Regions from separate parts of the Mammaliicoccus lentus genome, predicted to be linked through region 1. Evidence: predicted binding sites of a transcription regulator. Region 1 holds the regulator's gene; the other holds the start of a gene.
The links. Region 1 encodes LexA, which represses DNA repair genes until DNA is damaged. Its sites were predicted from a motif close to CGAACATATGTTCG; they were not measured.
Positions count from the first base shown of each region.

Region 2: a site for LexA is predicted at 14,022-14,035, ahead of uvrB (excinuclease ABC subunit UvrB). Genes of this name have one in related genera too.

Region 1 is NZ_OX344834.1:1,580,425-1,597,221, reverse strand. It holds gene ACNMOQ_RS07880 (aspartate kinase) at 242-1,615, opposite strand; gene ACNMOQ_RS07875 (homoserine dehydrogenase) at 1,812-3,089, shown strand; gene thrC (threonine synthase) at 3,091-4,155, shown strand; gene thrB (homoserine kinase) at 4,152-5,063, shown strand; gene ACNMOQ_RS07860 (Cof-type HAD-IIB family hydrolase) at 5,131-5,937, shown strand; gene ACNMOQ_RS07855 (phosphoribosyltransferase domain-containing protein) at 5,996-7,396, opposite strand; gene ACNMOQ_RS07850 (hypothetical protein) at 7,409-7,723, opposite strand; gene ACNMOQ_RS07845 (amino acid permease) at 7,861-9,303, opposite strand; gene rpmG (50S ribosomal protein L33) at 9,500-9,649, opposite strand; gene ACNMOQ_RS07835 (metal ABC transporter solute-binding protein, Zn/Mn family) at 9,787-10,737, shown strand; gene guaC (GMP reductase) at 10,829-11,806, shown strand; gene ACNMOQ_RS07825 (CAP domain-containing protein) at 11,827-12,843, shown strand; gene lexA (transcriptional repressor LexA) at 13,162-13,782, opposite strand; gene sosA (DNA damage-induced cell division inhibitor SosA) at 13,926-14,156, shown strand; gene ACNMOQ_RS07810 (DUF896 domain-containing protein) at 14,236-14,472, shown strand; gene tkt (transketolase) at 14,556-16,544, shown strand; gene ACNMOQ_RS07800 (YneF family protein) at 16,749-16,797, shown strand, end outside.
Region 2 is NZ_OX344834.1:2,222,900-2,239,696, forward strand. It holds gene clpP (ATP-dependent Clp endopeptidase proteolytic subunit ClpP) at 1-168, shown strand, start outside; gene whiA (DNA-binding protein WhiA) at 227-1,168, opposite strand; gene ACNMOQ_RS11035 (hypothetical protein) at 1,294-1,443, opposite strand; gene ACNMOQ_RS11040 (gluconeogenesis factor YvcK family protein) at 1,553-2,539, opposite strand; gene rapZ (RNase adapter RapZ) at 2,526-3,440, opposite strand; gene trxB (thioredoxin-disulfide reductase) at 3,702-4,649, opposite strand; gene ACNMOQ_RS11055 (tetratricopeptide repeat protein) at 4,713-6,161, opposite strand; gene ACNMOQ_RS11060 (acyltransferase) at 6,158-6,640, opposite strand; gene lgt (prolipoprotein diacylglyceryl transferase) at 6,655-7,482, opposite strand; gene hprK (HPr(Ser) kinase/phosphatase) at 7,479-8,411, opposite strand; gene ACNMOQ_RS11075 (hypothetical protein) at 8,768-9,121, opposite strand; gene uvrA (excinuclease ABC subunit UvrA) at 9,138-11,972, opposite strand; gene uvrB (excinuclease ABC subunit UvrB) at 11,978-13,960, opposite strand; gene ACNMOQ_RS11090 (CsbA family protein) at 14,093-14,323, opposite strand; gene ACNMOQ_RS11095 (YfbR-like 5'-deoxynucleotidase) at 14,332-14,982, opposite strand; gene ACNMOQ_RS11100 (TlpA family protein disulfide reductase) at 14,984-15,559, opposite strand; gene ACNMOQ_RS11105 (LysM peptidoglycan-binding domain-containing protein) at 15,681-16,568, opposite strand.

The sequences.
Region 1 (16,797 bases):
GAAAATGTAACGTGCAAGTGATAAATATCTAGCACGTTAGGAGTCTGTATCACATGTATTTAAAGTAAAATGACATATAAATCATAGAAAATATAGTTCTAACGTGCTTGTTAGAAAAGTCTAGCTCATTAGAAAATGTAACGTGCAAGTGATAAATATCTAGCACGTTAGAGCTTTTATATTTCTTTTACTGAATATAAAAAATCAAGCTGAGCCAATTTCATTTGGCTTAGCTTGATTGTTAAATAACTTCAGTTGGTTGTTTCGTAAAGTACTCATCATAAATAGCTTGAACGGCTATATCAGAATAATGTTCATCGATACCAAACATCATAGATATTTCTGAAGAACCTTGGTTAATCATGTTTAAGTTTATTTTGTTTTTGCTCAATGCATTTGTTGCACTTGCAGCTGTTCCAATTGCTCGATTCATACCTTCTCCAACTATCATCAATATCGCTAAATCATAGTCGATTGTCAGTTCATCAACTTGAATTTGATTTCTTATTTTATTAAGTACATTTTGTTCTTTACCACTTATTTGTGTTGTTCTCATGATGATACTTAAGTTATCTATACCTGAAGGAATATGTTCGATAGAGATATTTTCTTCTTCTAATATGCTTAACACACGTCTTGTGAATCCAACTTCTCTGTTCATTAAGTATTTTTTAATATTGATAATCGTAAATCCTTTGTCACAACTTACGCCTGAGACGATTTGTGACAGACTAGATATGTCACGTTCACTTACGATAAATGTTCCTTTGTCATGAGGTTTGTTAGTATTTTTAATCACAACAGGAATTCTATCTTTATATAATGGTTCTAGAGCTTCATCATGGAAAACTCCGAATCCAGCATATGATAGTTCCCGCATTTCTCGATATGTGATTTCAGGTATGATTTCAGGTTGAGATACAACAGTAGGATTAGCTCTAAATATACCGGACACATCTGTAAAGTTTTCATATAAGCTAGCTTCAATGCCTCTCGCTAAAATTGCTCCAGTAATATCTGAACCGCCTCTAGGGAAAGTTACAATATCTCCATTTTCTGAATAGCCAAAAAAACCTGGGACGATAAGTGTTTCTTCATATTCACGTAATTTATGAATTTTTTCGTATGAAGATTCTAATATCATAGCGTTACCGGGTTCATCAGTAACGATAATTCCAGCGTCTTTTGGAGATAAATATCGAGTAGGGAAACCTAAATCATTATTGTATTGTGCGATGATTTGAGCGTTAAAGTCTTCACCACAACTTTTTAATGCGTCTAATAATCGTTTAGGTTTATCTTCGTAAGTATCAATTAAGCAATTTAAGTCATTTTTTAATTGTTCTAAAATGATTTCATCCATTTCTAGTTCTACTACGATTTCTTGATAACGTTCAATGATTTGTTGGAATTTATGTGTGTAGTCTAGCTTATTTATAATTTTTTCATACAAACGTATAAGTAAGTCAGTTGTTTTTACATCTTCTTTAAAACGTTTACCGGGTGCTGATACTACGACAATTTTCCTTTCAACGTCACTATTAATAATGTCTAATACTTTTTTGATTTGTGTGCTATTAGCAACGGAACTTCCGCCGAATTTTGAAACTTTCATTTTATCAGTCCTTTTACTGGGGGTATTGTTATTGTACTACTTTACAAAGCTTGGAATAGTGTTAATATTACTATTAATTCAAATAATTCAAACTTTACAAAAATCTTTAATGAATTTATACTATAATAAAGTTGAGTCTATTTCAAGTAGACATTTGTATTTTTTACAAGAACAATATATTAAGGTGAGTGAGGAAATGAAAGTATTAAATGTAGCAGTATTAGGACTCGGTACGGTAGGTACAGGAGTTGTGAAGATTATTGAAGAAAATAAAGAGCAAATAGAAGACACAATCGGAAAGTCTATACATATTAAACATATACTTGTTAGCTCTATTGGAAAGAAAAGAGCGATTAATACTTCAAGATATCATTTAACTGAAAATATTGATGATATTTTAAACGATGATGAATTAGATATAGTTGTTGAAGTTATGGGTGGCATTGAACCAACTGTAGAATGGCTTAAATCATTCTTATCTAAAGGTATTCATGTTATTACAGCAAATAAAGATTTATTGGCTGTTCACTTAAGAGTATTAGAAGATTTAGCAGAAAAAAATAAAGTAGCGTTAAAATATGAAGCAAGTGTTGCCGGTGGTATCCCAATTGTTAACGCAATTAATAATGGTTTAAACGCGAACAATATTAATCAATTTATGGGTATTTTTAACGGAACATCAAACTTTATCCTTAGCCAAATGACACGAGAAGGTAAATCTTATGAAGAAGCACTACAACTTGCAACAGATTTAGGTTATGCAGAAGCAGATCCTACTGATGATGTTGAAGGCGTAGACGCAGCTCGTAAAGTAGTTATTACGAGCTATTTATCATTCAATAGAGTTATTTCATTAGAAGATGTAGAAAGAATAGGTATTTCGAATGTCGAAATTGAAGACATAAAAGTAGCTGAAAAATTAGGTTATAAAATTAAACTTATAGGCCAAGGTAAATTCGAAGATGGTCAAGTTGTAGCAAGCGTAAAACCGACTTTATTACCGAACAGCCATCAAATGTCTCATGTAGAAGACGAGTATAATGCTATTTACGTTATTGGTGATGCAGTAGGAGATACTATGTTCTATGGTAAAGGTGCAGGCAGTTTAGCAACTGGAAGTGCAGTTGTATCAGACTTATTGAATGTTTCGCTACAGTTTGAATCAGACTTACACACATTGCCACCACACTTTGAACTAAAAACTGAGGCAACTAAAGAGATTGTAGAAGATGATGTCGTGAAATTCCCTCTGAAAAATAGTCACTTTATCATTGTAGAAAGTAATAAAGATGAAGATCAATTAAGAGAAGATATTAAATCAATAATAGATTTCCATAGAAGTGTTAAAGTAGAACAAAGAACTGAAAATACTTATGGCATTGTTATTAGAGGTATAGATGAATTACCAACTGAAAAACTTAAAGAAAATGGGTTAAATATTTTAAAATATTATCCAATCGAAGGAGACCAATAGTATGGGAAGATGGCAAGGACTTATTCATAAATATAAAGAATATTTACCAGTAAATGAAAATACACCAGAATTAACATTAAATGAAGGTAATACACCATTAATTCATTTACCTTATTTATCAGAGCAATTAAACATTAATCTATATGCTAAATTCGAAGGCTTGAATCCAACTGGCTCATTTAAAGACAGAGGTATGGTTATGGCCGTTGCTAAGGCTAAAGAAGAAGGTAAGAAAATTGTTATTTGTGCTTCTACTGGAAATACATCTGCTTCAGCTGCTGCGTATGCAGCAAGAGCTGGTATGAAAGCGATCGTTGTAATACCTGAAGGCAAAATAGCTTTAGGTAAGCTAGCACAAGCAGTTATGTATGGTGCAGAAATCGTTTCAATTAAAGGAAACTTTGACGAAGCTTTAAATATCGTAAAAAAGGTTGCGGAAAAAGGCGAAATTGCTTTAGTTAACTCGGTTAATCCATATAGAATTGAAGGTCAAAAAACAAGTGCGTTTGAAATCGTAGAACAGTTAGATGGTAAAGCGCCAGATACTTTTGCTATTCCAGTTGGAAACGCGGGAAATATCACTGCATATTGGAAAGGTTTCAAAGAATTTGATAATTTGAATCAATCTGGATTACCGGTAATGTGTGGTTTCCAAGCAGAGGGTGCTTCACCGATAGTTCAAGGTAAAGTTGTTAAAAATCCTGAAACTGTCGCTACTGCTATCAGAATTGGAAATCCTGCAAGTTGGAAAATGGCAGAAGAGGCGAGAGATGAGTCAAATGGTTTGATTGATAGTGTTACAGATGAAGAAATTTTAAAAGCTTATAAATTAATGACTAGTAAAGAAGGCGTGTTTAGCGAACCAGCAAGTAACGCATCAATTGCAGGTTTATTGAAATTACATGAACAAGGAAAATTAAAACCAAATCAAACTGTAGTTGCCATATTAACTGGTAATGGATTGAAAGATCCAGATACAGCAATTGATTTATTGGATTCACCAATCACACCACTAGAGAATGACGAACAATCTATTATTGATTATATCGAGAGTGCTTTACGATGAAGAAATTACAACTCAAAGTACCAGCATCAACAGCAAATTTAGGAGTTGGGTTTGATTCTATAGGGATGGCTTTAGATAAATACTTAGAAGTTGAAGCAAGCGTATCAGTAGATCAACAATGGCACTTTGAGCACATTGGACCTCATTTAACAGGATTACCTGAAGATGAAACACATTATATTACTCAAATTGCACAACAAGCAGCAAATAAATTCAATCAAAAAGTACCTCCACTTCGATTGAAAATGTATAGTGATATACCATTAGCAAGAGGTTTAGGAAGTTCCGCTTCAGCATTAGTAACAGGTCTCTTTTTGGCGAACCATTTTGCAAACTTAAAACTATCTAAATATGAATTGCTTCAATTGGCAACAGAAATCGAAGGACATCCTGATAATGTTGCACCGACTATATATGGTGGCTTAGTCTTAGGTGTTTATGATCCAGAAGAAAACCAAACCGATGTATCTTATATTGATATTCCAAAAGTGGATGTCATAGCGACGATACCGTCTTATGAATTATCTACCGAAAAAGCTAGAAAAGTATTACCAGAGAATTTAGCATTAAAAGATGCGGTAAAATATAGTGCAATTAGTAATACGATGATTAGTGCTTTAATTCAACATAATTATGAACTAGCTGGAAAAATGATGATGAAAGATGGTTTTCATGAGCCGTATAGACAATATTTAATTCCAGACTTTGAAGATATTAAGACAATAGCATTAGAACACGGCGCTTATGCCACAGTTATTAGTGGTGCGGGCCCAACAGTATTAACACTTATTAAAAAAGAACTCAGTGGTAAATTAGTGCGTACATTACAAGAAAAATTTAAAGATTGTGAGTCAGAGCTTGTAACAATTAATAGATTTGGCGTAAAACAAACAACAATTAATTTATAAAATAAAGATGATGCTTACATTCTTCTTATGGTAGAATGTAAGCATCATTGCATTTAAGGAGATAGTTATGACATATAAATACATAGTTATGGATATGGATGATACATTGTTAACTTCAGAAAATAAAATTAGTGAAGAAACACATGCATATTTATTAAAAAAACAACAAGAAGGCATGAAAATTATACTTGCTTCTGGTAGACCAACAGCAGGTATGACAAAGCATGCAGAATCTTTAAATTTGAAACAAAATGGTGGATATATTGTAAGTTATAATGGTGCAATTATTACAGATACAGCAACAAATGAAGTTGTATTTAAACAGACGATAGATAAAGAAAATGCACATAAAATTATAGATTTTTGTAGAGAAAATAATTTCTTCAGTTTAACATATATCAATGATGAAATCGTTTATGATTCTACACATGAATATATGAATATTGAAAGTGAATTAACAGGCTTGCCGATGGTATCGGTATCAGATTTAAAAGAAGTCATTACTGAAGATGTACCTAAAGTTATGGGGGTAGATTACGAAGAAAATATCTCAAAAGCTAATCAGTCTCTAAATGGACAATTTAACGATCATATTTCTTCAACTACAAGTAAGCCTTATTTCTTAGAGTTTATGAATAATGAAGTATCTAAAGGAAAATCACTTCAAAAGCTTTTTGAAAAAATAGAAGCGGATTTTTCAGAAGTTATTGCATTCGGAGATAGTTTAAATGACTCAGATATGTTAGAGAAAGCAGCTATTGGTGTTGCTATGGGTAATGCTAATGATACGATTAAAGAACTTGCAGACGTTGTAACTGATGACCATGATAATAATGGTATCGTGACAGCTTTAGAAAAATTACTTAAGTCATAAGAATAATTAAAAGCCGTGAAGTAGGATGGAATATCCATACTTCACGGCTTTTTTATGTCTAATAAAGTCTATCCTCGTTAAAAGCAATAGAAGTCATTTCAATAACTAAAATTGATTTTGCACCTAGTATTTTCAACTGTTGAACTAAATCATCTATTTCTGTTTTGTGTCTCAATCTCTCAACTAATACAATGATTTGATCATATTGATCTATTTCTAAGTTATATAAATAATGAGTGATTGATCTCTCTAAAGGAGACATGAAGCTAATTTTTTTGTTTGAATGGTTCAGTGTACTTGAATCAAAATTAAAACGTGTTGTACCTTGAACTTTTACTTCCTTCCCAGGTAAATATCTAGCAATTTGCAGAGGTACATATAGAAATTCTCCAATACCGATAATCATTTTAGATGAATCATCTAATAAATCACCGAGTAACTCGCCCATACGTTGGAATAATTCTTCAGAAATTTGTTGTTCTCTACCGTTTAAAGTAAATCTACCTGTTGAAATAAAGTATGGATTATCATGGATTGTTCCATTACGTAACATATTTTGAGCTTTAACGATAAAGTAATCATTTATAATATGTCTTAACGAATAATATTGTACTTTTGTTTCATGGTGGTTATTTTTTAATAGTTCATTATGAGTAAGTTGATGCGTAACATTTTGTATATCTTGGACTTCTACATCGAAAGACATTAATGAAATGATATTAATCTTGATATTTAAAGATTTTTCCAAACTAGAAAATGATTCTTTAACACTTTGTGATCTTAAATCGATAGGTGTTAATACCGTAAACATTTGTCTAGATGGATATTTTTTATGAATTTTCATAATTAGATTAATTACTGAATGACCATTTAACAAATGGTTATCTATAATGGCAATCCTCTCATCATTATCAAAAAAGTCTTTATCTTTAGTATAGAAAAACAGTCTTTCTTGTGTATCAACAATATCACTATGATCAAGTAAAGGTGGGTGAGATATCACTTTATCTCTTGTAGAAGCCAAGAACATAACATCATCTTCAAATAAACTAAATATAGAATGTCCGAGATTAACTGCACGCTCACTCAACCCTAAAAATCGAGTAGGTGGGTAATGTCCAAGTTTGTTCGTTTCTACTAAATTTAATGCTTGAATCATCTTACCTCTGTTTTGACTATTAATAGCACTTGCAACAGTCTCCATCCTTTCATCAGTTTCACCGGTTAAGGCTTCATGATATAAAAATCCTAATAATAAACCGACTAATAATGGATGTTCTGGATACAATGCTCTTGAATATCCTAAACAGGGAGATACAGGGATATAAGGAAACTCTGAATGTTCTTCTTGGGTCATGGCTAGCATTTCATCTATTTCGAACTGAAATCGATTATCTATTACTTTAACCTCTACTTGCTTTTCGTTATCTAGAGGGAAAACTTTACTCTGTTGAGACATGAAATAACTCCTTTATTTGCTCGTATGCGTCCATTCACGACTAAATTTTTTTCTTTTTATATGTGCATAAACTTGATCGGCAGCATAATCTTGATTTGTATAAACTGTAATATCATAGAAAACTTGATTTTCTTCAAAAGGTTCATTTAAGTATAAATCTTTTAAATGATCGAATAAGGACTGCATTTGTTCTCTTGTCAAACTCGTATATTCTCTTAAAGTCTTTTTTATGAGTTGAGAATCAGAATCAAATGCACTTTGCACCACAATAACAAAGCGTTCATCTTGTTTAAGTACATCATCAAATAAATTAGTTTGTCCAGTCATTGTTTCACCTTCTTAATGAGTTATTAATTATTTATGTTTATTATACTATATATAATGGAATAAGAAAAAGTTACAATTGTTTTTGTATAAAAAAATACTACCAACAATGTATTTGTATTGTTGGTAGTATTAACTCATTATTTATCATAGTTGTGTTTTGATAAATCGATATCTTCTAATTTAATAACTTTAGTTTTTGTTATGAATTTATGGATGAAATAAACAACAACGCCAAGTATGATAGGTAAGAATGATTCAATTAAAATTGGGATATTTAAATTGATGATACTATCAAATGATTGTCCAATTAGTAAGAATGCAATAACTGAAATAACAATAATAGGGCCTAAAGGATATAAAGGTGCTTTATATTCTAAAGTTTCAGTTTCTGATTTACCTTGTTTTCGTATAGCCATTCTTAAACGAACGTGACTGATGATGCTCATTAACCAAACTAATGTAACAAGTGCACCAAGCATATTTAATAATCTATAGTAACCGTCAGCATTTAAAGTTGCATATACGATTGATAAGAATATTAAAACGATTGTGACACATAGTGATACAAATGGCATGTTATGTTTATTTAATTTACTAAATACTTTTGGTGCTTGTTTATGTTTTGATAAAGAATAAAGTAAACGACTTGTAGCATATAATCCTGAATTACCAGCTGATATTAAAGCAGTTAGTATGACAGCATTAATAATAGAAGCGGCAAATGCGATACCAACTCTATCAAATACAATTGTAAAAGGACTTTGTGTTACTGTATTATCTTTGTTTAATAACAATGGATCTGTATAAGGTATTATTGCTGCTATTACTGCAATTGCTAGAATATAGAATAATAATATTCTCCAGAACACTTGTCTAATAGCTTTAGGCATAGATTCTTTAGGATTTTCAGACTCACCAGCAGTAACTGCAACAACTTCAGTACCACCAAAGCTGAATCCAGCAACAAGTAATACGCCTAAGAAACCAGATATACCATTAACAAAAGGTGCTTCTTTGTATGTGTAGTTCGTTAGACCTAAAGGCTCATTACCACCTAAAATACCAAAGATGATTAGCACACCGACAATTAAGAAGATGATTATTGTTGCAACTTTGATAAAACTTAACCAATATTCAGCTTCACCAAATGCTTTAACAGTAAATATATTTAATAAGAACAATATAACTATAAAAATCATACTCCATACAAATGGATCAATACTGTCAAATATATTCCAATATGTAATAATTTTAGCAGCTGTTAATATATCCACACTAGACACTAGTGCCCAAATAATCCAATATAACCAACCAACTGTAAAACCTGCAGAAGGGTCTATGAATCTACTAGAATAAGCACTAAACGATCCTGAAACTGGATAAAATGTAGCAAGCTCTCCAATAGCAGTCATTAAGAAATATAACATCACACCTATAATTGCATATGCTATTAACGCACCGGCAGGACCAGCTTGTGTAATGACAGCACCACTAGCCATAAATAGACCTGTACCGATAGAACCACCGATAGCTATCATTGAAATGTGTCTAGTCTTTAAACCACGTTTCATTTCTTCCATATAAATCACCATACTTTCTACTTCACTATTAACTTATTTTAAATATAAGTAATATTTTATTATCTATTCAGAAAATAAGCAATGAAAATTTTATTACATAAATGCTTTAAAGCATTAAATTAAAGAAATAATAAAAAAGTCACTCCAAATTAATGAAGTGACTTTTAATGTCGTATATCTTATTATAAATAAGAAATTATTTTGTTTCGCGATGTAAAGTATGACGACCTAATCTTGGACTATATTTTTTTAATTCAATACGTTCTGGATTTGTACGTTTATTTTTAGTAGAAATATAGTTTCTGTCGCCTGTTTCAGTACATGCTAACGTGATATTTACACGCATGTTCATCAGCCTTTCTGTATAGTAATCATTACGTTTTATAATAATATCATAAAATATAATGCTTAGCAATAGAATTACTCTATGAAATAGGGACATCAGATTGTTATAATAAAATAAATATAAATAAGGAGATTTTTATGAAAAATAAATCGAAAATAGCTATAGTATTATGTGTTACTGTCTTATTTCTAGCAGCTTGTGGATCTAAATCAACCAGTAATGATAAATTAAAAATTTATGCGACAAACTTTCCTTACGAGAGTTTTACTAAACAAATAGGTGGAGAATATGTAGATGTTGAGTCTATCTATCCAAGTGGTACTGATTTACATAATTACGAACCCACTCAAAAAGAAATGTTAAATATCGCAAAAAGTGATTTATTTGTATATTCTTCAGATGAGTTGGATCCAGTAGCTAAAAAAATTAGCTCTACAATAAAACAAGGCGACCACAAATTACAAACTATTCCTAATTTAGAGGAAAGTGAAATATTAGAACACCATCATGAAGATGGAGAAGAACATGAGCATGAACATGATGCAACACATAATGAAGAAAATGAACATGACCCGCATATATGGCTTGATCCAATTGCCAATAAAGAAGCGGCTAAATCTATTAAAGATAAATTAGTTAAAATAGATGCATCGCACAAAGAAACTTATGAAAAGAATTACAAGAAGCTAATAACAGATATCGATAAAATCGATAAAGAAATGAAAGAAATCACAAAAGATACGAAGCGAGATACTGTATTTATTTCTCATGACTCTCTTGGATATTTAGCAAATCGTTATCATTTTAAACAAACAGGTGTAACTGGAATGAATAATGAAGAACCTAGTCAAAAAGAACTTCTAAATATCATAAAAGAGATTAATAAATCAAAATCTCCATATATATTATATGAACAAAATGTAAGTTCTAAAGTAACAGATATTATAAAGAAAGATACTGATAGTAAACCACTTAAGTTTCATAATTTAGAAGTATTAACTAAAGAAGAAGCAAAAGATAAAAACATCACATATCAATCTTTAATGGAAGAAAATATCAAGAATTTAGATAAAGCTCTTAATAATTAATAAATATAATCTTATTTCGTTTACTTTTTCATGTTAACCATGTATAGTAACTAATGGATTATTATTAATAGTTTTGAAAGAGGTCATTGATATGAAAATTTTTGATTATGAAGACGTACAATTAATACCAAACAAATGTATAGTAGAAAGTCGCTCTGAATGTGATACTACTGTTAAATTTGGGCCGAAAACATTTAAATTACCAGTTGTACCTGCTAATATGCAAACAGTGATGAATGAAGAACTAGCTGAATGGTTTGCTAGTAATGATTATTTTTATATCATGCATCGCTTTGATGAAAAAGCACGTATTCCATTTATTAAAAAAATGCAAAGTAAAAACTTATTTGCATCTATCTCAGTAGGTGTTAAAAAAGATGAGTATGATTTTATAGAAGAATTAGCAAATGAAAATTTAATTCCTGAATATATGACAATAGATATTGCACACGGTCACTCTGAGCAAGTTATTAGAATGATTAAGCACATTAAACAACATATTCCAGAAACATTTGTAATTGCTGGTAATGTTGGAACGCCAGAAGGTGTTCGTGAACTAGAAAATGCTGGAGCAGATGCAACTAAAGTTGGTATCGGGCCTGGTAGAGTCTGTATAACAAAAATTAAAACTGGATTTGGAACTGGTGGCTGGCAATTAGCTGCTATTAACCATTGTAGTAAAGCTGCAAGAAAACCAATTATTGCTGATGGTGGAATCAGAACAAATGGTGATATTGCAAAATCAATTAGATTTGGTGCTAGTATGGTTATGGTAGGTTCACTATTTGCTGCACACGAAGAATCTCCAGGTGAAACTGTTGAACTTGAAGGCAAATTATACAAAGAATACTTTGGAAGTGCTTCAGAATTCCAAAAAGGTGAGCGTAAAAACGTAGAAGGTAAAAAAATGTTTGTCGAGCATAAAGGATCATTAAAAGATACTTTAATTGAAATCGAACAAGATTTACAAAGTTCTATCTCGTATGCAGGTGGCAAAGACTTACAATCTATCACTAAAGTAGACTATGTGATTGTACGAAATTCAATATTCAACGGTGACCGCGACTAAAAATAGGCGAGGTGGACTACTTGAAAAAAGTATTTTACTTATTCATATTGTTATTGATTATAACCTTAATCAAGCCAGTCCCTGAATCAGATTTATCTAAACAAATTCAACAAAAAGTGATGAATGTTCAACAAGGACTTGAAGATGAACAAACTACTAAGAAAGTTGAACTAAAGACGCCGAAAGAACAAGAATTTGCGATTAATAATATTCAAATCAATCAAACGAAAAGCGAAGTTGAAAAGAAACTTGGCAAACCAAAACGGGTAACCGTTAATGAATATAATGAGAAATGGCATGCATATCATGACCAATACAATGGATTTGTAATGGTCAGTTATGATGATGACAAAGTAACAGGATTATATACAAACCAAGACTTAATAACATCTCAAAAAGGTATAACGAGTAAAATGAAAAAGAATAAAGTTCGTTCAATTCTCGGTGAACCTTTAGATGAGATTCAAAAAGATAAAGTTAAGTTAGTTCAAAATGATCCTGATTATGATGTTTTCAAATTTGATAACATTTATACGACCATATTTTATGATAAGCATCAAGACAATCAAATTAAAGGAATAATGCAAGTAGCTTCGTCAACTGAAGATAAGCGTACAAATCAGTACCATACTGCTTCAGATGAATATAAGCGTGCATTAGAACTTCAAAATTTTGATATAGTCAATGCAGAGCGCGTTCAATTTGATTTACCGACATTATCTTATAATGAAAATGTAAGTCATACTGCTCGTAAGCATAGTACAGATATGGTGGATAACGATTATTTTGATCATACGAATAAACAAGGTTTATCTCCATTTGATAGATTAGACAATGATGGTTTTGATTATGTAACTGCAGGTGAAAACTTAGCATATGGTCAAATAAGCAGTGTTTATGCCCATCATGGACTAATGAACTCATTGGGACACAGAAAGAACATTTTAAATAAAGATTATAAAGAGTTAGGAGTAGGTGTCGATATTGGCGAAGATTTACAGCCTTATTGGACTGAAAACTATATTACTCAACAGTAGAAAATAGATAAGCAAAGTGCATTGTCTAAACAACTTTGATATAATAACGATATAAAAATTATTTCATATTTCCTTAAATGTTTTACACATGTTGTTTCTAATAATTTGATTGGTGGAATAACATATAAAGGGGAAGTTTAACATGGAAAATAAAGAAATAAATAATAAAGATATTGACGTTTTAGATCGTGTCAAAGAATTATTAAATAAAAAAGATGTTTCATAAAAAGATTTTTATAATAAAAATAAAAGCTCAAATAATCAAATAAAGGGAATATGATATAAAAAAAGCTGTGATGCACTTGCATCACAGCTTTTTTACATTTCTCTAAACAATCCTACTACTTTACCTAAGACACTTACATTGTCTAAGTAAATTGGTTCCATTGTACTGTTCTCAGGTTGAAGTCTATAACGTGATTCTTCTTTGTAGAAGCGTTTAACGGTAGCTTCATCATCTTCAGTCATCGCGACGATGATATCCCCATTCTCAGCAATTGTTTGGCTTCGCACGATTACTTTATCTCCATCAAGAATACCTGCTTCTATCATACTGTCTCCAATAACATCTAATATAAAGATATTGCTATTATGTGTTGATGTAAAGTGAGCAGGTAGCGGGAAATATTCTTCAACGTTCTCAACTGCTGTAATAGGTATACCAGCAGTTACTTTACCTATGACGGGAACATGAATGGTGTTCTCTTGGTTAATGTTCTCTCCTACAGTCTCGGTAATCTCGATTGCACGAGGTTTAGTAGGGTCACGTTTAATATATCCCTTTTCTTCTAATCTAGATAAATGGCCATGTACAGTGGAACTTGAAGCAAGTCCGACAGCTAAACCAATTTCACGAACACTAGGCGGGTAACCTTTTGTTTGTACTATATGTTTAATGAATTGATATATTTCAGATTGACGTTTAGTTAATTCTTTCATAGTCGCACGCTCCTAATATTGATTTAAATTTATTATAGCACATACGTTTCCTTCGAACAAACATTTGTTCGTATTTTCATTGACTACGAACAGTTGTTCTGTTAATATAAAAATACAAACAAACGTTCTAGGAGGAAGTAGTTATGACAGTAACAATTAAGAAGACAGTTTTAGTATATTTAGCAGTGTTCTTGATGACTCTATTAATAGGATATTTATACTTAGCTCAGTCTAATGCTGTTTATTCAACAGAACAGACGTACGAAATGACTGATCACAAAATCAAACAACAAGATAACCAACAACCAAATAATATAGATGCAGAACCAAATCATATAAGTAAATCTAAAGCTATGGTAGGTTCGATAGATTAATCGTTAAAATATGAGCAAATCCATTTGGATTTGCTCGTTTTTTTTGTTATCTTTTAATTAAATGGAAAGTGGTGATAAAATGTTAAGTAAAGAAAAGATTGAAAGAATTAATGAGCTAGCAAATAAAAAGAAAACAAGTGGACTTTCTGAACAAGAAGCAAAAGAACAAACAAAACTTCGTGCAGAATATTTACAAGCTTTTAGAGGTAACTTTAAAGATACGATTGAAAGCACAAAAGTTATCGATCCAGAAGGTAAAGATGTAACACCTGAAAAATTAAAAGAAATCCAAAAGAAAAATAATATAAGAAATTAGTTAAAATGAGTAATAATAATTAATATTCCGAATATTATGATGTATAATGATAATGGATAACAGAATAAAGGAGACTATAATATATGTTTAATGAAAAAGATCAACTAGCAGTAGATTCAATCCGTGCATTAAGTATCGATGCTATCGAAGCAGCTAACTCAGGACATCCTGGATTACCAATGGGTGCTGCACCAATGGCATATACTTTATGGACAAAGCATTTAAACTTTAATCCACAATCAAAAAACTATTTTAATAGAGACCGCTTTGTATTATCTGCAGGTCACGGTTCAGCGTTACTATATAGTTTATTACATCTTTCTGGTAGCTTAGAACTTGAAGAAGTAAAAAACTTTAGACAATGGGATTCAAAAACACCTGGACACCCAGAGTTTAATCATACAGATGGTGTAGAAGTTACAACTGGACCTCTTGGACAAGGATTTGCAATGAGTGTTGGTATGGCTATGGCTGAAAAACACTTAGCAGGCAAATTCAACCAAGATAATTATGAAGTTGTTGATCACTACACATATGTTTTAGCTAGTGATGGTGACTTAATGGAGGGTATCTCTCACGAGGCAGCTTCATTAGCAGGTCATTTAAACCTTGATAAATTAATCACTTTATACGACTCTAACGATATTTCATTAGATGGTGATTTAGATAAAGCTTTCTCAGAAAATGTTAAAAATAGATTCGAATCTTACGGTTGGAGTTACATCTTAGTTGAAGACGGTAATGACTTAGAAGCTATTGATAAAGCTATAACTGAGGCTAAATCATTAGAAGGTCCTACGTTAATTGAAGTAAAAACTGTAATCGGTTACGGAGCTCCTAACAAAGCAGGTACAAACGGTGCTCACGGTGCGCCACTTGGTGAAGAAGAACGTGAATTGGCATTGAAAGCATACGGTTTAGATCCATCTAAACGTTTCAACGTACCTCAAGAAGTATATGATATTTTCAGCAATACAATGTTAACTCGTGCAAATGAGCATGAAACAAAATGGAATGAATTAGTTGAAGAGTATGCTAAAGCTAACCCAGAATTAGGCGAAGCATTCAAACAAGCAATTTCTAATGAACTTCCAGAAGACTATGCTAAAGACTTACCTGTATATGAAGCTGGAAACAGTAGTGCTACACGTGCTGATTCAGGTGATATCATTCAAGCATTAAGTAAATCTGTACCAGCATTCTTTGGTGGTTCAGCAGATTTAGCGTCATCTAACAAATCAAACGTTAAAGATGAGCCAGACTTTAATGATGAAACACCAGAAGGACGTAACATTTGGTTTGGTGTTCGTGAATTCGGTATGGCAGCAGCAGTAAATGGTATGGCAGCGCATGGCGGTGTTAAACCTTATGGTGCGACATTCTTCGTATTCAGTGACTACTTAAAACCAGCACTTCGTCTATCAGCTATCATGGGTGTTCCTTCAACATTTGTATTTACGCATGATTCAATTGCTGTTGGGGAAGATGGTCCTACACATGAACCAGTTGAACAATTATCAGGTTTAAGAGCTATTCCAAACTTAAATGTTATTCGTCCAGCAGATGGAAATGAAACAAGAGTTGCTTGGAAAATTGCTTTAGAATCTAAATCAACACCTACAGCATTAGTATTAACGCGTCAAAACTTAACAGCTTTAGATGTTAAAGAAGCTGAAGTAGAAGAAGGCGTTCGTAAAGGTGGATATATTGTTTACCGTTCTGAAATAGAACCTGAATATCTATTATTAGCTTCTGGTTCTGAAGTATCTCTAGCAGTAGATGCAGCTAAAGATATTGAAGCTCAAGGTAAAGGCGTTCAAGTTGTATCATTACCAAACTGGCATGCATTTGATCAACAAGACCCTGAATATAAAGCTACTGTTTTACCTCCAACATTAAGAAAACGTGTTGCAATCGAAATGGCATCATCATTAGGTTGGCACAAATATGTTGGCATAGAAGGTAAAGTAATTAGTATTGATAGATTCGGTGCTAGTGCGCCTGGAGACTTAGTAGTTGAAAAATACGGTTTCACTAAAGAAAACGTATTAAACACAGTATTAAGTTTCTAATTTAAACTGAACAGTCCGAGACATATATAAATGTCTTGGACTGTTTTATTCCTAGTCATCTTTGCCGGGGTGGGCTGTGAAATCTTTTTAGCAAAATGAGATTTCTGTCCCGCTCCCTTTTTAATTTTGAAACATTAAGTTTCATCTTGATAAAATCTTTTTAATTTAGTAAACTTTTAGAGGATACAGAAAGTGGGTGAAATAATGGCAACATGGTTAGCAATACTATTAATCATCGTGGCATTAATCGGTG
Region 2 (16,797 bases), 640 kb from region 1:
CATATCTTACGCACACGTGAAAAATTAAACAACATCTTATCTGAAAGAACAGGTCAACCAATTGATAAAATTGAAAGAGATACTGACCGTGATAACTTCTTAACAGCTGATGAAGCTAAAGATTATGGTTTAATCGACGATGTTATGCATCCTGAAGATATAAAATAATTTTTTAATAAAAAACGCCTTTCCAATTTATTTTGGAAAGGCGTTTTTATTTATATACTTAATTAATTGTTTCGCCGCTTCTTATTTTATCTGCCATTTCATTTAATTTACGTAACCTATGATTAATACCTGATTTAGAAATTTTACCTGTACTTACCATTTCTCCAAGTTCTTTAATAGAAACATCTTGGTTATCAATCCTTAATCTTGCCACTTCTCTTAAACGATCCGGTAAATTGTCTATTCCAATCTCTTTATCGATTAATTGAATACTCTCTACTTGTTTCATCGCTGCACTTACGGTTTTATTTAAATTTGCTGTTTCACAATTTACAAGTCTATTCACTGAATTACGCATATCTCTAATAATTCGAACATCTTCAAATTTAAGCAACGCTTGATACCCGCCTATTAAACTTAAGAAATCTGAGATTTTTTCTGCTTCTTTTAAATAACTAATGTAACCTTTTTTACGCTCTAACTGTTTAGAATTTAATTCATACTGATTCATTAAAGCTGTTAAATCTGCTGAATGCTCCTCATATAATGAAAATATTTCTAAATGATATGATGAAGTTTCCGGGTTGTTCACTGACCCGCCCGCTAAAAATGCACCTCGCAAATAGCTTCTTTTACAAATATCATTTTTCAAAATACTTTTATCAATTTCTTGTTTAAACATACCATCTTGCAGTATACCAAGTTCATCTAGTATTTCTTTTGCTTTAACTTTAATTCTACTAATATATATATTGTTTTTCTTGAGTTTCATTTTCTTTCTTACTAATAATTCAACTTCTACACCGAAGCATTTTTTTATTAGTGAAAATATACGTCGTGCTATGGCTGCGTTTTCTGTTTGAACATTTATAACAAATTGTTGATTAGAAATGCTTAAGTTTCCATTCATTCTAATCAAAGCTGAAAGTTCTGCTTTTGCACAATCATCGTCAACTTCTATTCGCGTTAATTCATTTTTCATTTCTGAAGCAAAGCTCACAGCAGATCACCCTTTCTTATTTATACACATAAAAATAATGATATGCCGAAAGACATATCATACGTTTCATTTCTACTATATATTACATGGAACAGCCGGGCGTATCAAGTTATTCATCTTAAGTTTTATTTTTTTGCTGTTTCTTTGATAATACCAAACAAAATCATAGTCACGCCTATAATTAAAAAGATAACCCCTAAAGATTGATGAACAACTAACCCTGTTAACAATAAAATACATCCAATAAGTACCATCAAAATTTGTACTCGTTTCATAACTACCACCCCATTTTGTAACCCCTTACAAATACACTTTTATTCTACTTCAATTTTTAAAAGAAGCATAGTAATAACATTATAAATATTATTACTATGCTTCTCTAATTTATTTATCTTTTTTGTATTGAATTGTACTAATTTCTTGAAGAACAACTTCATATATAATACGTGCAAGCACTTTATTATTATGCCTAATATATTGATGTGGTGTAATACTCACAAGGTTTTTATCATGAATACATTGAACGCCCATTTCTTTTAATTTGTCATGATCAAAATCTACTTGTTTTGCATCTTCTTCTTCATATCTCAATAAAATTTCTTTATTAAAACGTTCATTCTGACAAATTACAAAATCTATAAACGACGCTCCTACGTGATCGTGAATTGCTTTAACATGATCACTCACGCTATATCCAGTCGTTTCACCTTTTTGTGTCATAAGATTACATACATATAATCTTTCAGCTTCCGTATTAATAATCGCGTCTCTCATCTTGTTTAATATTAAATTTGGTAAAATGCTAGTATACAACGAACCAGGTCCCATAACAATTAAGTCTGCTTCTTCTATCGCTTGTATTGCTTCAGGCATTGGCTCAATGTCTTCAGGTGTTAAATATACTTCTTCTATCTTTTTAGATTTTTTAGGTATATTCGATTCACCGACAACAACTTCTCCATCAGACATAACCGCATTAAGCACAATACTTTTAGTTGTAGATGGTATAACTTGTCCTTTAATATTTAAAATTTTACTTAATTCTTTTACGGCATGTCCGAAATCATCCGTTATGTTAGTCATTGCTGCTAATAATAGATTTCCTATTGAATGACCACCCAATTTTTCCTCTTCAAAACGATATTGGAATAATTTTTCAAGCATTGGTTCTGTATCACTTAATGCTGCTAACACATTTCTAATATCACCAGGTGCAGGTATATCCATCACATCACGGATTTTACCTGTACTACCACCATCATCAGCAACTGTAACAATGGCAGTTATATCAATTGGATAATCTTTCAGTCCTCTTGCTAATACAGAAAGACCTGTTCCGCCTCCAATTAGGACAACTTTAATTTTTTTCATTTTTTATTCTACTTTCGATATGTGCATCGCGATGTGACGTATACACAACATAATCAAAATTATCTTTAATATCTTCACCTAGTCTTTTAGCAAGTGCTACAGAGCGGTGTTGACCACCTGTACAACCAATTGCAATTGTTAATTGTGATTTACCTTCTTTTTTATATCCTGGTAACATAAACATCATTAAATCACTAAACTTCTTATAAAAAGTCGAAGTCTCTTTCCATTTCATTACATATTGGTATACTTCATCGTCTAACCCAGTTAATGGCCTTAATTCGTCTACATAATATGGATTAGGTAAAAATCTTACATCAAATACAATATCTGCATCTATAGGCATACCATGTTTAAAACCAAAGCTCAACACCCTTACTTCGAATGTTGAAGAAGGATCTTTTTCGAAAGTTTCAATTAATTCTTGTTTTAATGATTTTGGTTTCATTTCTGTAGTATCAATCACAAAATTACTAATACCTTTAATGTCACTTAGCAACACTCTTTCTTGCTCAATAGCTGCTAACAAGCTTCCTTTTTCACTAAGTGGATGTGTTCTTCTCGTTTCTTTATATCTTGAAATTAACCTTTTATCGTTAGCTTCTAAAAATAGTATATCCACAATAACCTTTTTTTCACTTTGTATATAATCTAATTCTTCTCTTAAGTTATTAAAAAAATCTCTTCCTCTTAAATCAATTCCGATTGCTACTTTTGATAAGGAAGGATTACCTTGATCCATCAAATCTACGAATTTTTGTAATAGGATTGGTGGTAAGTTATCTACGCAAAAATATCCTAAATCTTCTAACGCCTGTAATGCTACTGATTTACCTGCACCAGACATACCTGTAACGACTATTAATTCATTCTTCACATTGCTCTTGTCGACAAGTTGCATAACTATTCTCCTTTGACTATCAAATATACCTTTATATTACATGATAACATCATAAAATACATTAAATATATGAAGCTATCGATATTTATTAAAAGAGCGGAACAGAAATTATATTTTTTTAAAAATTTTGTAGTCCCGTCCCAACTAGGATTACTATGATAAAAAATTGTTCTAAGCTCATTTTCAGTCCAGTCAGCTACTCCCTATGTAATGAAACAGTCCGAGACATTTATATATGTCCCGGACTGTTTATAAATTTCATTAAATTAATTGTTCTTCGTCTTCTAGTGTTTCAATATATGCTTGAGCATTTTGAGCTGCTATACTACCATCACCTGTTGCTGTAACGATTTGACGTAATGTTTTTTCACGTACATCTCCTGCAGCGTATACACCAGGTACGTTCGTTTCCATTTCATCATTTGTTTCAATATAGCCATTTTCATTTAAAATACCTAATGATTCAAATGGTTTAGTTAATGGTTTCATACCGATGTAAATAAATACACCATCAGCTTCATGTTCTACTTCAGAACCGTCTTCAGTTGATACTAATGTTACTGAACCAACTTTTCCATCTTTTTCATTAATAGATTTCAATGTTGAATTCCAAATGAAGTCCATTTTTTCATTTTTAAATGCACGATTTTGAATGATTTTTTGAGCTCTTAATTCATCTCTTCTGTGTACAACTGTTACTTTGTCTGCAAATTTAGTTAAGAACATGCCTTCTTCTACAGCAGAATCTCCTCCGCCAATAACGTAAATATTTTTACCTTTAAAGAATGCACCATCACAAACTGCACAGTAACTTACACCACGGCCACCTAATTCTTGTTCACCAGGCACACCAATTTTCTTATATTCTGCACCTGTCGCAATGATAATTGCATGTGCAGTTAGTGTTTTATCTCCCATGTTAACAACTTTATAATGACCTTTATCTTCTATATCTTTTATATCACCATATTCATATTTAGCACCAAATTTTTGCGCGTGTGTAAACATTTTAGTTGATAAATCTGGTCCAGTTATTAAATCAAAACCAGGGAAGTTCTCTACATCTTCTGTATTTGCCATTTGTCCACCTGGCATACCACGTTCTATCATCACAGTTGATAAATTAGCTCTTGAAGCATATACTGCTGCTGTCATACCAGCTGGACCTGCCCCAACAATAATTACATCATAATCTACTTGTGTAGTCATTTATAAACTGCCTCCTCTTATTAATTCAGTAGAATTGTACAACAATCATTCACATAAGCAAACTTATATGCTCACTAATGCTTTTATCGCTTTATTTAAGCGATAAGCTGTTATGTTAAATGAATTTTGTATCTCTTTTTTAGTTATTTTTTTATTTAATGTCTTTAAATAAATATAAATCGACGCGGCAACATAGTGTGTTGCTTCTTCAATATTTTCATGTTCTGCAATCAACATTTCAGCATGTTCTATCCATGACACGAATAATTCTTTACCATAATGTTGATATTCAGATTGTTCTATTAATCTCATACCTTCATCAATAAAACCTAGTTTATTAAGATGTAAATCTTGAAAGATATACGTAATATATAGTCGTTCATAATCAGGTAAATTCTCTAAAACTTCCCAAGTTTCATGGGACATGACTAATTCTTTATTCTTCATATGCCCCAATAAGAATATTCCATATAAACGATATCTATAATCTTCATCTTTTAATAAAGGTAACACTTGCTTATCTAGCATATCTTTAAGGTCGTCAATTTTCCATGGAGGTAATTGACTATGGTATTGTACACTATCTTCAAACTTTAGCCAATGACGTTTAGCCTCTTCCAAATAACCTAAATGATAAAAATTATAACTTAAGGCATGATGTAATTGTGGTGTACTCGCCTGAGGTTTCTTTAAAAGTGGCACTAACAATTGGTTTGAAGATTTATGCTTACCTAAATAACTTAACACTACACCCAATTTAAATGACTCTTCGTCATTAATAGGATGTAGCTTACTTAATTGTTTTAAATAATGGTTAAATCTATCCATTTGTTCAGTGTTATATAAGAGTAATGTCATATGGCAAAGTGCATAAATATCTGAGGGGTCCTCATCTAAGATTGTTTGTAATAATGCTTCTGCTTCTTCATATTTACTGTTATACAGCAACGCCATCGCTTTTAAATTCATGATATGCACATCTTCTTGCATAGTTAAACGCTGTCGTTCAAGGTAGTGATATGCTTCATCTAAACGACCATTACCAAATAAATATTGAAAGATATGCTGAATGACAAATCTTTCTGCTTCTTCTTCAACTACTGTTTGATCATCATATTTCACTTCGAACATTTGTATCATTTCATCAAAATAATCTTGGTCATCTTCCTCTGTTACATACCTTAAACCGAATAAAAATGCCTTGTTCGGTTCATTTGATTTTATGAACATCTGACTTAAATAAAAATAATAATCTGTTACAAAATTGCCCTTAGCTATTTGATCATACATTAGTTCTTCAGCTTTTGTATTTTGATTAAGCTCTACAAGACATTCAGCGTATGGCGGAATAATAACAAAATCATCAGGTGATAGTTCAAGTGCTTTTTTAAATAAAGACTCAGCATATATATAATCTTGTTCTCTCATTTTTTCCATAGCCTTATGGTAATAGAAGTCTTTATCAAACCTAACATGTATAATATTCGAATTGTCTCCCAATGATTTATTCACCGCCTCTTCTTAAGTTGCATTGGATTGCCAAATGCCATCATATCCTCAGGAACATCTTTCGAAACGATAGTTCCGCTAGCTACAATAGCATTATTTCCAATGTTAACGCCAGCTAAAATCGTCGCATTTGCTCCGATTAACACATTATCTCCAATGTTAACGCGACCAACCCTATATTCTTCTACTAAATACTCGTGGCATAATATTGTCGCATTATATCCTATTACACAGTTACTACCTAGTGTAATAAGTTCCGGGTATAAAATATCTGGCGTTGCTTTAAATGCAAAAGCAGTTTCCCTTCCTACTTTCATTTTTAAAGCTTTTCGATATAACCAATGTTTCCATTTAAGACTTGGTAAATATCTACTAATTTCAATGATAATAACATTTTTACATACTTTTATAAAACGTATTGTTTGATACATTTTCCATAATGGATTCGCACCAGAAACTTTCTTTATTTTTAATGCTCTCAAAATTAACACTTCTTTCAATTCGAGTTATGGTAATAACCTTTAACTTCTCTGAATTTAGGTAAATCATAACGTATCCTTCTATATAATATAAAGATGATTGATGCAATAATAATGACAATAGATATTACTTGAGCAATTCTTAAATATTCAGTAAGCATTAAACTATCTGTTCTTAATCCTTCTATAAAGTATCGACCAATAGAGTAATAAATTAAATATGCAAAGAATGTTTCACCAATTTTTAAATGTGGTCTTATTAATAATAAAATAATAAATCCAATGATATTCCATATCGATTCATATAGGAATGTCGGTTGATAAAATACACCGTCAATTTGCATTTGGTTAATGATAAATTCAGGTATATGTATGTTTTCCAAGAAGCTTCTTGAAACAGGTCCACCGTGTGCTTCTTGATTGATAAAATTACCCCATCTCCCAATGGCTTGCGCTAAAATAATACCTGGCGCCACAATATCGACCATTTGGAAGAAGGATAAGTTTTTCACTCGACATAATATTGCCCCAGTTAAAAATGCACCAATTAATCCACCGTGTATAGCAATTCCACCGTTCATAATTAAAGGTATCTCTGCTAAGTGTTGACTATAATATTCCCATTCAAATGCAACATAATATATTCTCGCACAAATGATGGCCATAACCACACACCAAATGATTAAATCAATTAACGTTTCTTCTTTAATTCCTACCTTTTTAGCCGTGCTTTGTGCCATAAGATAACCAATTAATATACCAGATGCGATTATGATTCCATACCACCTAATTGAAAGTGGTCCTAATTGAATTGCGACTGGATCTATCCCTAGCACTTCCATCATTCTTTCTCCTTACTAGCGTTTTTTAATATTTCAGCATTTAGACGATTATTAAATTCTTCTGCCGTATTAATACCCATATTGTTTAGACGATAGTTCATCGCTGCTACTTCAATAATGACAGCTAAGTTTCTACCAGGTCGAACAGGTATTGTTTTCTTAGTAATTTTAGAATCGAGTATTTTTAATGTTTCTTCATTTAATCCTACACGATCATAAATTTTTTCTTTGTGCCATGTCTCTAAATTGATATTTAATTTAATACGTTTTTCCATCAAAATCGAACCGGCTCCAAACAATGTCATTACGTTAATGATACCTAAACCTCTTATTTCTAATAAATGTTCAATGATTTTCGGTGCTTTACCGATTAATTCATTCTTATTAATTTCTTTTATCTCTACGTTATCATCCGCTACAAGACGATGACCTCTTTTTACAAGTTCTAATGCTGTTTCACTCTTACCAACACCACTATCGCCAGTAATAAGAACACCAACACCATAAACGTCAACAAGTACACCGTGCAACGAAGTTTCAGGCGCTAATTCTCTTTCTAAATAGCTTGTCACTTGTCCCATCAATTTTGTAGTTGATGATTCGCTGATAAGTAGTGGCGTATTCTCTCTATTACAACTTTCTTTTAATTCTTCAGGCGCTTCTAGTCCACGCGTTATAATAATAGCAGGTGTTTCCGGTCTACATAATTTAGCCATGCGTCCTTCTTTTTCTTCATCCGGCAACAAATTATAAAATGATAATTCTGTCGTACCTAATACTTGAATTCTGTCTGAAGAATAATGTGAAAAATACCCTGCCATCTCGAGCCCAGGTCTTGATAAATCAGTTTCAGTTACTTTGCGATGGAGTCCAGCCTTCCCAGCAATGACTTCCATGTTAAATTGTTCTATTAATTTACTACTCGTAATCATAGGTTCACCTCTAGGTTAATATATGTTAATTCTAATGAACTTTAGTGATAACTGCAATCATTATAAATATACGAAAAGTGACAATAAAGCAAAAACTAGAAGATTAAAGTTCGTTATTTTAAATTATTTGACTTTAAATATAGAAATGTTGCACGTGACACTTCTCTAGCAACTTTAGAGACTCGTAAATTTCTATATGACCAGAATTTATATTATTTCTAATAAAAAAGAGACTGGACATAAATACATGTCTCAGTCTCTCATTATAAAGGCAGTAGCTGACTAGGTGGGACTACGAAATCTTTTTATTAAAATGAGATTTCTCTCCCGCTCCCAAACGTAACTTTCTAAGCTACTTATAAATTATTATTTTGATCGTTGTTATTATTATCGTTATTCTCGTTGTTCCCTTTGTTAAATGAGCGGATAATTGTTCTTAATGATTCGTCTAATTGTTGTACTGGATCCACATCGCTGTTTTCTCTATTTTGAAATTGTTTATCAAATTCAGTTTTACCGTTTTTAGCTGTTGATTTTACTTTTTCAAATAAATCTTCAAATAATGTTTCTACATTTTCTCTAGATTTACTTGTGAATGCTGTTGATTTTTGACCATTATTTGAAGTAGCTTCTAATAGTTTCACCGCTTCATCTACATTAATATGGTCTTTCTCGATTAATTCTAAAATCTTTAACTGTACTTCGTTCATACTTTCGCCTCCCGTTTTATGCTCGATCTCTTTCTAAGATCGGCTTTAAATATTTACCAGTATATGATGCATCTACTTCTACTATATCTTCTGGTGTTCCTGTTGCGATGATTTCTCCACCGCCATCTCCACCTTCTGGACCTAAATCAACGATATAGTCTGCTGTTTTAATGACATCTAAATTATGTTCTATAATAATGACAGAGTCACCATTTTCTACAAGTCTGTTTAATACACTTAGCAAGCGTTTTATATCATCAACGTGTAAACCAGTTGTTGGTTCGTCAAGAATATATAACGACTTACCGTTAGAACGTCTGTGCAGTTCAGATGCCAGCTTCACACGTTGAGCTTCACCACCGGATAAAGTAGTAGCAGGTTGACCGAGTTTAATATAACCTAGGCCAACATCAACAAGTGTTTTAAGCTTTCTATTTATCTTTGGCAAGCTTTCAAAGAAATGATACGCATCTTCTACAGTCATTTCTAATACGTCAGAAATATTTTTTCCTTTATATGTTACTTCTAACGTTTCTCTATTATACCTTTTTCCATCACAAACTTCACATGGTACGTATACATCAGGTAAGAAATGCATTTCAATTTTGATGATTCCATCGCCTTTACATGCTTCACAACGGCCACCTTTAACGTTAAAACTAAATCTACCTTTTTGATAACCTCTTACTTTAGCTTCATTCGTTTGACTAAATACATCGCGAATATCATCGAATACACCTGTATATGTCGCCGGGTTAGATCTTGGTGTTCTACCTATTGGTGATTGATCTATATCAATAATTTTTTCTATTTCATTAACACCTTTAATAGATTTGTGCGCACCAGGTCTTGTTTTTGTATTATAAAGTTGTTTTTGAAGTCCTTTGTATAATACTTCGTTAACTAATGAACTTTTGCCGGAACCAGAAACACCCGTTACACAAGTCAATACTGATAATGGAAAATCTACATCTACATTCTTCAAGTTGTTACTCGTTGCACCTTTTACAGAAATTTTGCGTTTCGTTATTTTTCTTCTCTTAGCCGGCACGACAACTTTTTCTTTACCACTTAAATATTGACCAGTTAAAGAATCTTCATTAGCCATGACTTCTTCTGGTGTACCACTCGCAACTATTTCACCGCCATGAACACCAGCTTTAGGCCCTATATCTACTAGGTAATCTGCTGCTTTCATCGTATCTTCGTCATGTTCCACAACAATTAAAGTGTTGCCCATATCTCTCATAGATTTCAAAGTATTAATTAATCGGTCATTATCACGTTGGTGTAGTCCTATAGAAGGCTCATCGAGAACATAAAGTACACCTGATAACCTTGAACCAATTTGCGTTGCTAATCTTATACGTTGCGCTTCACCACCAGATAAAGTACCTGATGATCTGTTTAATGTTAAATATTCTAAACCAACATCATTTAAGAATGTTAGTCTTTCGTGTATTTCTTTCAAAATTAGCTTAGCAATTTGACGTTCAGTTTCATCAAGCGTTAAATTATCGAAGTGTTTTAATGAATCACTTATAGAATATCTTACAACTTCACCTATATGTTGACCGTCTACTTTAACACATAAAGCTTTTTCATTTAATCGATAACCATTACATGTTTCACATGTTTTTTCGACCATGTATTTTTGCATAACTTCTCTTACATATTCAGATGGCGAATCATGGTATCTTCTTTCGATGTTATTCAACACACCTTCAAAAGCCATCGTTCTTGTACGTTTTGCTTTTGTACCATAATCTTGATTAAATTCAAATTTAATTTCATCATCATGACCACGTAAAATGATATTTTTTTCTTTTTTAGTTAAATCTTTAAATGGCTTATCCATATCTATTTTAAAATGCTCACATGTTTGTTCTAATAATGTTGGATAATAATTAGAACTAATAGGTTGCCATGGTAATATAGCGCCATCTTTAAGGCTTAAAGTTTTGTCTGGCACAACTAAATCTATATCAACTGTTAATTTACTGCCTAAACCATCACACGATGGACAAGCACCAAATGGACTGTTAAATGAGAACATTCTAGGTTCTAAATGATCAACAGAGAATCCGCAAATTGGACATGCATGGTGCTCTGAAAACTTAATTTCATCACCATCAATAACGTCAGCAATTGCAGTACCATCAGCTAATTCTAAAGCAGTCTCTAATGAATCAGCTAGACGTGCTTCTATGCCATCTTTAACGACTAAGCGGTCTATTACGACATGAATTGTATGGTTTTGATTTTTATTTAATTCTGGTACATCGTCTACGTCTAAAATTTGGCCGTCAACTTTCAATCTTGCATAACCCTTTTTAGCAATATCGTCGATTAATTTCTTATGTGAACCTTTTCTTCCAGAAATTATTGGAGATAGAATTTGAATTTTAGTTCTTTCTTCTAACTCCATTACTTGATCGACCATTTGCTGCACGGTTTGAGATTTTATTTCTATACCATGGTTTGGACATATCGGTCTTCCTACCCTTGCATATAGTAATCTTAAATAATCATAAATTTCAGTTACCGTTGCAACAGTAGAACGCGGATTTTTACTCGTTGTTTTTTGGTCAATCGAAATAGCTGGTGACAGCCCTTCAATTAAATCAACGTCCGGTTTATCCATTTGTCCTAAAAATTGTCTTGCGTAAGCACTTAAAGATTCTACATATCTTCTTTGTCCTTCAGCATAAATAGTATCAAAAGCTAATGAAGATTTACCTGACCCAGATAAACCTGTCATCACTATTAATTGATCTTTAGGTATTTCAATATCTACATTTTTTAAGTTATGTGCTCTCGCACCCTTTACGATGATGGATTTATTTTTCATCTCAGTCACCTTTCTGCTTTTAATTCAAACAATATGTCTCTTAATTCAGATGCACGTTCGAAGTCTAAATCTTTCGCAGCATCTTTCATTTCGTTCTCTACGCGCTCAATTGTTTTCTCTCTTTCTTTCTTCGTGAGTTTCTTAGGTGCTTTTTTCTTGTCTTGTTCGTTAACTTCATCTGTTTCAACTGTAGCAGATATGACATCGCGTATTTTCTTATTAATTGTTTGTGGCGTAATATTATATTTTTCGTTATATGCTTCTTGTGTTTCTCTACGTCTATTTGTTTCATCAATAGCTGTTCTCATAGAATCAGTAATTTTGTCAGCATACATAATGACTTTACCTTTATCGTTACGTGCAGCACGACCTGCTGTTTGGATGAGTGACCGTTCTGATCTTAAGAAACCTTCTTTATCAGCATCTAAAATTGTAACAAGCGACACTTCAGGGATATCTAAACCTTCTCTTAGTAAGTTAATACCCACTAACACATCATAAACACCCATTCTTAAGTCTCTAATAATTTCAATTCTTTCGAGTGTTTTAATTTCAGAATGTAAGTAGTTTACTTTGACTCCTGCTTCTTTTAAATAAGTTGTTAAATCTTCACTCATTTTTTTCGTAAGCGTTGTGATAAGAACACGCTCATTTTGTTCAACACGTTCGTTTATTTCTGACATTAAATCATCGATTTGATTTTTACTAGGTCTTACTTCTATGATTGGATCTAACAAACCAGTTGGTCGTATAATTTGTTCAACCATTTCATCTGTATGCTCAATTTCAAATGGACCAGGCGTAGCTGAAACGTACACAAGTTGTTTCGTTTTCTCTTCAAATTCTTCAAATTTAAGAGGTCTATTATCTAAAGCACTTGGCAGTCTAAAGCCATGTTCAACAAGAACATTCTTTCTAGCTTGGTCACCATTATACATACCTCTAATTTGTGGTAATGTAACATGAGATTCATCAACCATAACTAACCAATCATCACCAAAATAATCTAATAATGTATATGGAGTAGAGCCTTTAGGACGTAACGTTAAGTGAACTGAGTAGTTCTCAATCCCTGAACAAAATCCCATTTCTCTCATCATTTCTAAATCATAGTTTGTTCTTTGTTCTAAACGCTGTGCTTCTAATAATTTATTTTCTTTACGCAATTCTTCTAAACGTTCTTTTAATTCTTGTTCAATTCGTTCAATTGCAACTTTCATTTTTTCTTCACGTGTTACGAAGTGGGAAGCTGGATAAAATAGGAAATGTTCTCTTTCTGCTATAACTTCTCCAGTTAGATAATTCACTTCTCTAATTCTATCTATTTCATCACCAAAAAATTCGACTCTTACACATAGCTCATCACGAGATGCTGGGAATATTTCAACAACATCCCCTCTAACTCTAAATGTACCACGTCTAAAATCGATATCATTTCTAGCATATTGGTTATCTACTAATTTTCTTAATAATTCATTTCTTTCCATTTCCATGCCCTTACGTACACTCACTACTAAATCCTTATATTCTTCTGGATTTCCTAAACCGTAAATACAACTCACACTCGCAATAACAATAACGTCATTACGTTCAAACAATGAACTTGTAGCTGAATGGCGCAATTTATCTATTTCATCATTGATAGATGCATCTTTTTCTATGAAAGTATCTGTTTGAGGCACATACGCTTCAGGTTGATAATAGTCATAATAACTTACAAAGTATTCAACACGATTTTCAGGGAAAAACTCTTTAAATTCACTATATAATTGCCCGGCTAACGTTTTATTATGAGCAATAATCAATGTCGGTTTACCAACTTCTTTAATTACATTACTCATCGTAAATGTCTTACCAGTACCAGTAGCACCTAATAATGTTTGGTGTCTTTTACCGTCTTTAATACCCTTTACAAGAGATTTAATTGCTTCAGGTTGATCGCCTTGCGGAGAGTATTCAGAATGTATTTCAAAAGGAATATGTTGCATAGTAACCTCCTAATTTTCTCAAATATATAAATATATTTTAACAAATTTTTGTAAAAATAACCAAACATTTGTTCGTTCTAAGTTTATAAAAATACAAATAAGAGGAAAAATCACATTGATTTATCCTCTTATCTATCTTGATTCAATTTTATCTATTTTGAGTGCGTCCACGATATAATAACCAGCGACTAGACTGATAACATCTAACACAATAATCAACTCATCATGAAAGAACCCTTTGTAAACTGATGCACCGATAATAACTGTTGCAATCAGTAATCCAATCCATTTATTTTGAGTGATTTGTGTCAAAACTATAACCAGTAAACAAGGGAGGAACAATGCTAGAATTGGCCAAATCATTCAATTCGTTAACTCCTTTTTGTTTCACGTTTTTCAAGAATTGTCATTGTCGTTTCTTTTAATTCAGAACGTGGAATAAATTTTTCTTGTAACATTTCCGGTATAATATTTTGAATAAAATCTTGTACTGATGATAAATGATCGAATTGCATAATTGTTTCTAATGAGCTTTCGTAAATTTCAAAAAACAAAGGTTCAGGGTTTCGTTTTTGAATTTCTCCAAAAGATTCATAAAGCAAGTCAATTTTATCAGCAACACTGAGTATTTGTCCTTCTATACTATCATCTTTACCCTCTTGTAGTCTATGTCTATATATACTTTGATATTCTTCAGGAAATTCTTCTGTTATAAACTTTTCTATCATTTCTTCTTCAACTTGAGAAAATAATTTTTTCAATTCATACGAAGCATATTTTACAGGTGTTTTAATATCACCAGTGAATATTTCTGGATAATCGTGGTTTAATGCTTTCTCATATACAAGCTTCCAATTAATTTCTTGGCCATTTGCTTCTTCAACTGTAGCTAAATATTGTGCTATTTTAGTTACTTTAAAAGAATGTGCTGCCACATTATGGTCTTGAAATTTGAATTTTCCAGGACATCTTACTAATTTCTCTAAATCTGTTAAACTTTTAAAATATTGGTGTACCCCCAAATTAATGTTCCTCCTTTAATTGTAAGACTAAGTTATTTAGTGTTTTTTCGGACAATTCTCCTAAATATACTTTTTCTACTTTCCCTTCTTTATTCACGAAAAGTGTTGTTGGTATATTATAAGATTTAAACTTTTTCAAAAAGTCTTCTTCTGCTACATATATATCATAATTTACATGAACGTCATCAATAAGTTGTTGTGCTGGTTTTCTTTTATCTTTAACATTTAAACCTATCAGTTCCACATCTTTATTAGAATGCTTAGCGTATTTAACAAGCTCGGGCATTTCTCTCTTACAAGGATCGCACCATGAAGCAAATAAATTAATAACTGTAATTTCATTTTTAGAAGTTACTTTTTTTAATTCAGTTGGTTCAAGTTTATCAAAAGTTTTCACTTTTTCATCATTAACATTTAAACCAGTTGCAGGATGACTATTTTGAAAAGTTTGTTCGCCCTGTTGTTCTTGAAATTGTTCTTTATTTTGAAACTTATTTACGTCTATCACTTTATATATACTTATTCCTATAATACTCATTAAAATTAATACTAGTATGATTTTTAACCATTTTTTCATTACTTCAAACCTCTTCAGCTTAATTTACATTTATTATATCAACTAAAGTTATAAAAAAAAGCAAATAGTTTAAATTCATAATTGAATTAACTACTTGCTTGTACATATTTAACTAAAATGACTAATGTATATAGTTGTATGCTTTAGCTGCAGAAGCTGAAATTGTTCGTGAAGAAACAACTCCTACACCTTGATAGTTCATCTCTGATACTTGTAGAGAACCATCAGAGTTAACATTTTCAACGTATGCTACATGACCGTAGCCACCAGCTGTAGATTGTAATATAGCGCCTGCTGAAGGAGTATTGTTAACTGTATAACCAGATTGTGCAGCTGCATTAGCCCAGTTGTTAGCATTTCCCCAAGTGCTTCCAATATCAGGGCGTTTACTAAATGCATAGTAAGTACATTGACCTGAAGTATATAAATTAGCCCCGCCACCTGTTGATGGTCTGCTATACGATACTGCAGTAGTTGGCGATTCATTATTAAACGTTGGTAAAGCGTATGCTTGGTAGTCTTCAGTATTATACTCACTACCAGTTGAAGTTTGCTCAAAAACATATCTTAATAAGCTTTCTTCTTGAGCTGATGCTTCAGGTGCGTTAATTGAAACAGTAGTTGGTTCTGCAGTAGCTTCATCGCCAGATAATTGAGCGTCTGCTGATACTAATAATGGTTTACCAACTAAAATAATATCTGATGACAAGTTATTCCATTCTTTTAATTCTGATACAGTTACGTCAAATTTTTTAGAGATTTTATTGAGTGTATCGCCTTCTTGTATAACATAAACGTCATCTTTTAATACTTTTATATTTTGTCCTACTGAAACTTCAGTAGAAATTTTATTTAATTCTTTAAGATTTGAAATAGAAGTCCCATATTCCTGTGCGATAGTTGCTAATGTTTCACCTTCTTTAACTTCATGCTCTGCAGCAAAAGCTGTTGTTTGTACTAAAGATGTTAAAGCTGTAACAGATGCAAACGTAACTAATGTCTTCTTCATGATGGTTAAATCCTCCTGAGATTTATATGTTTTTATTTATATTTATATTAATTTGAGTTTCCCTCAACTATTACTGGAAATATAATATCATAAAATCATCGCACAAATTCCTTTGTTACATATTCGTAATATAAACGTTACCTTTCTATAATTTAAATTAAAAATATCTATAAAGATTATTATGACAGTCTTAATAGCTAGTATTAAATAATATTCATAATATAATATC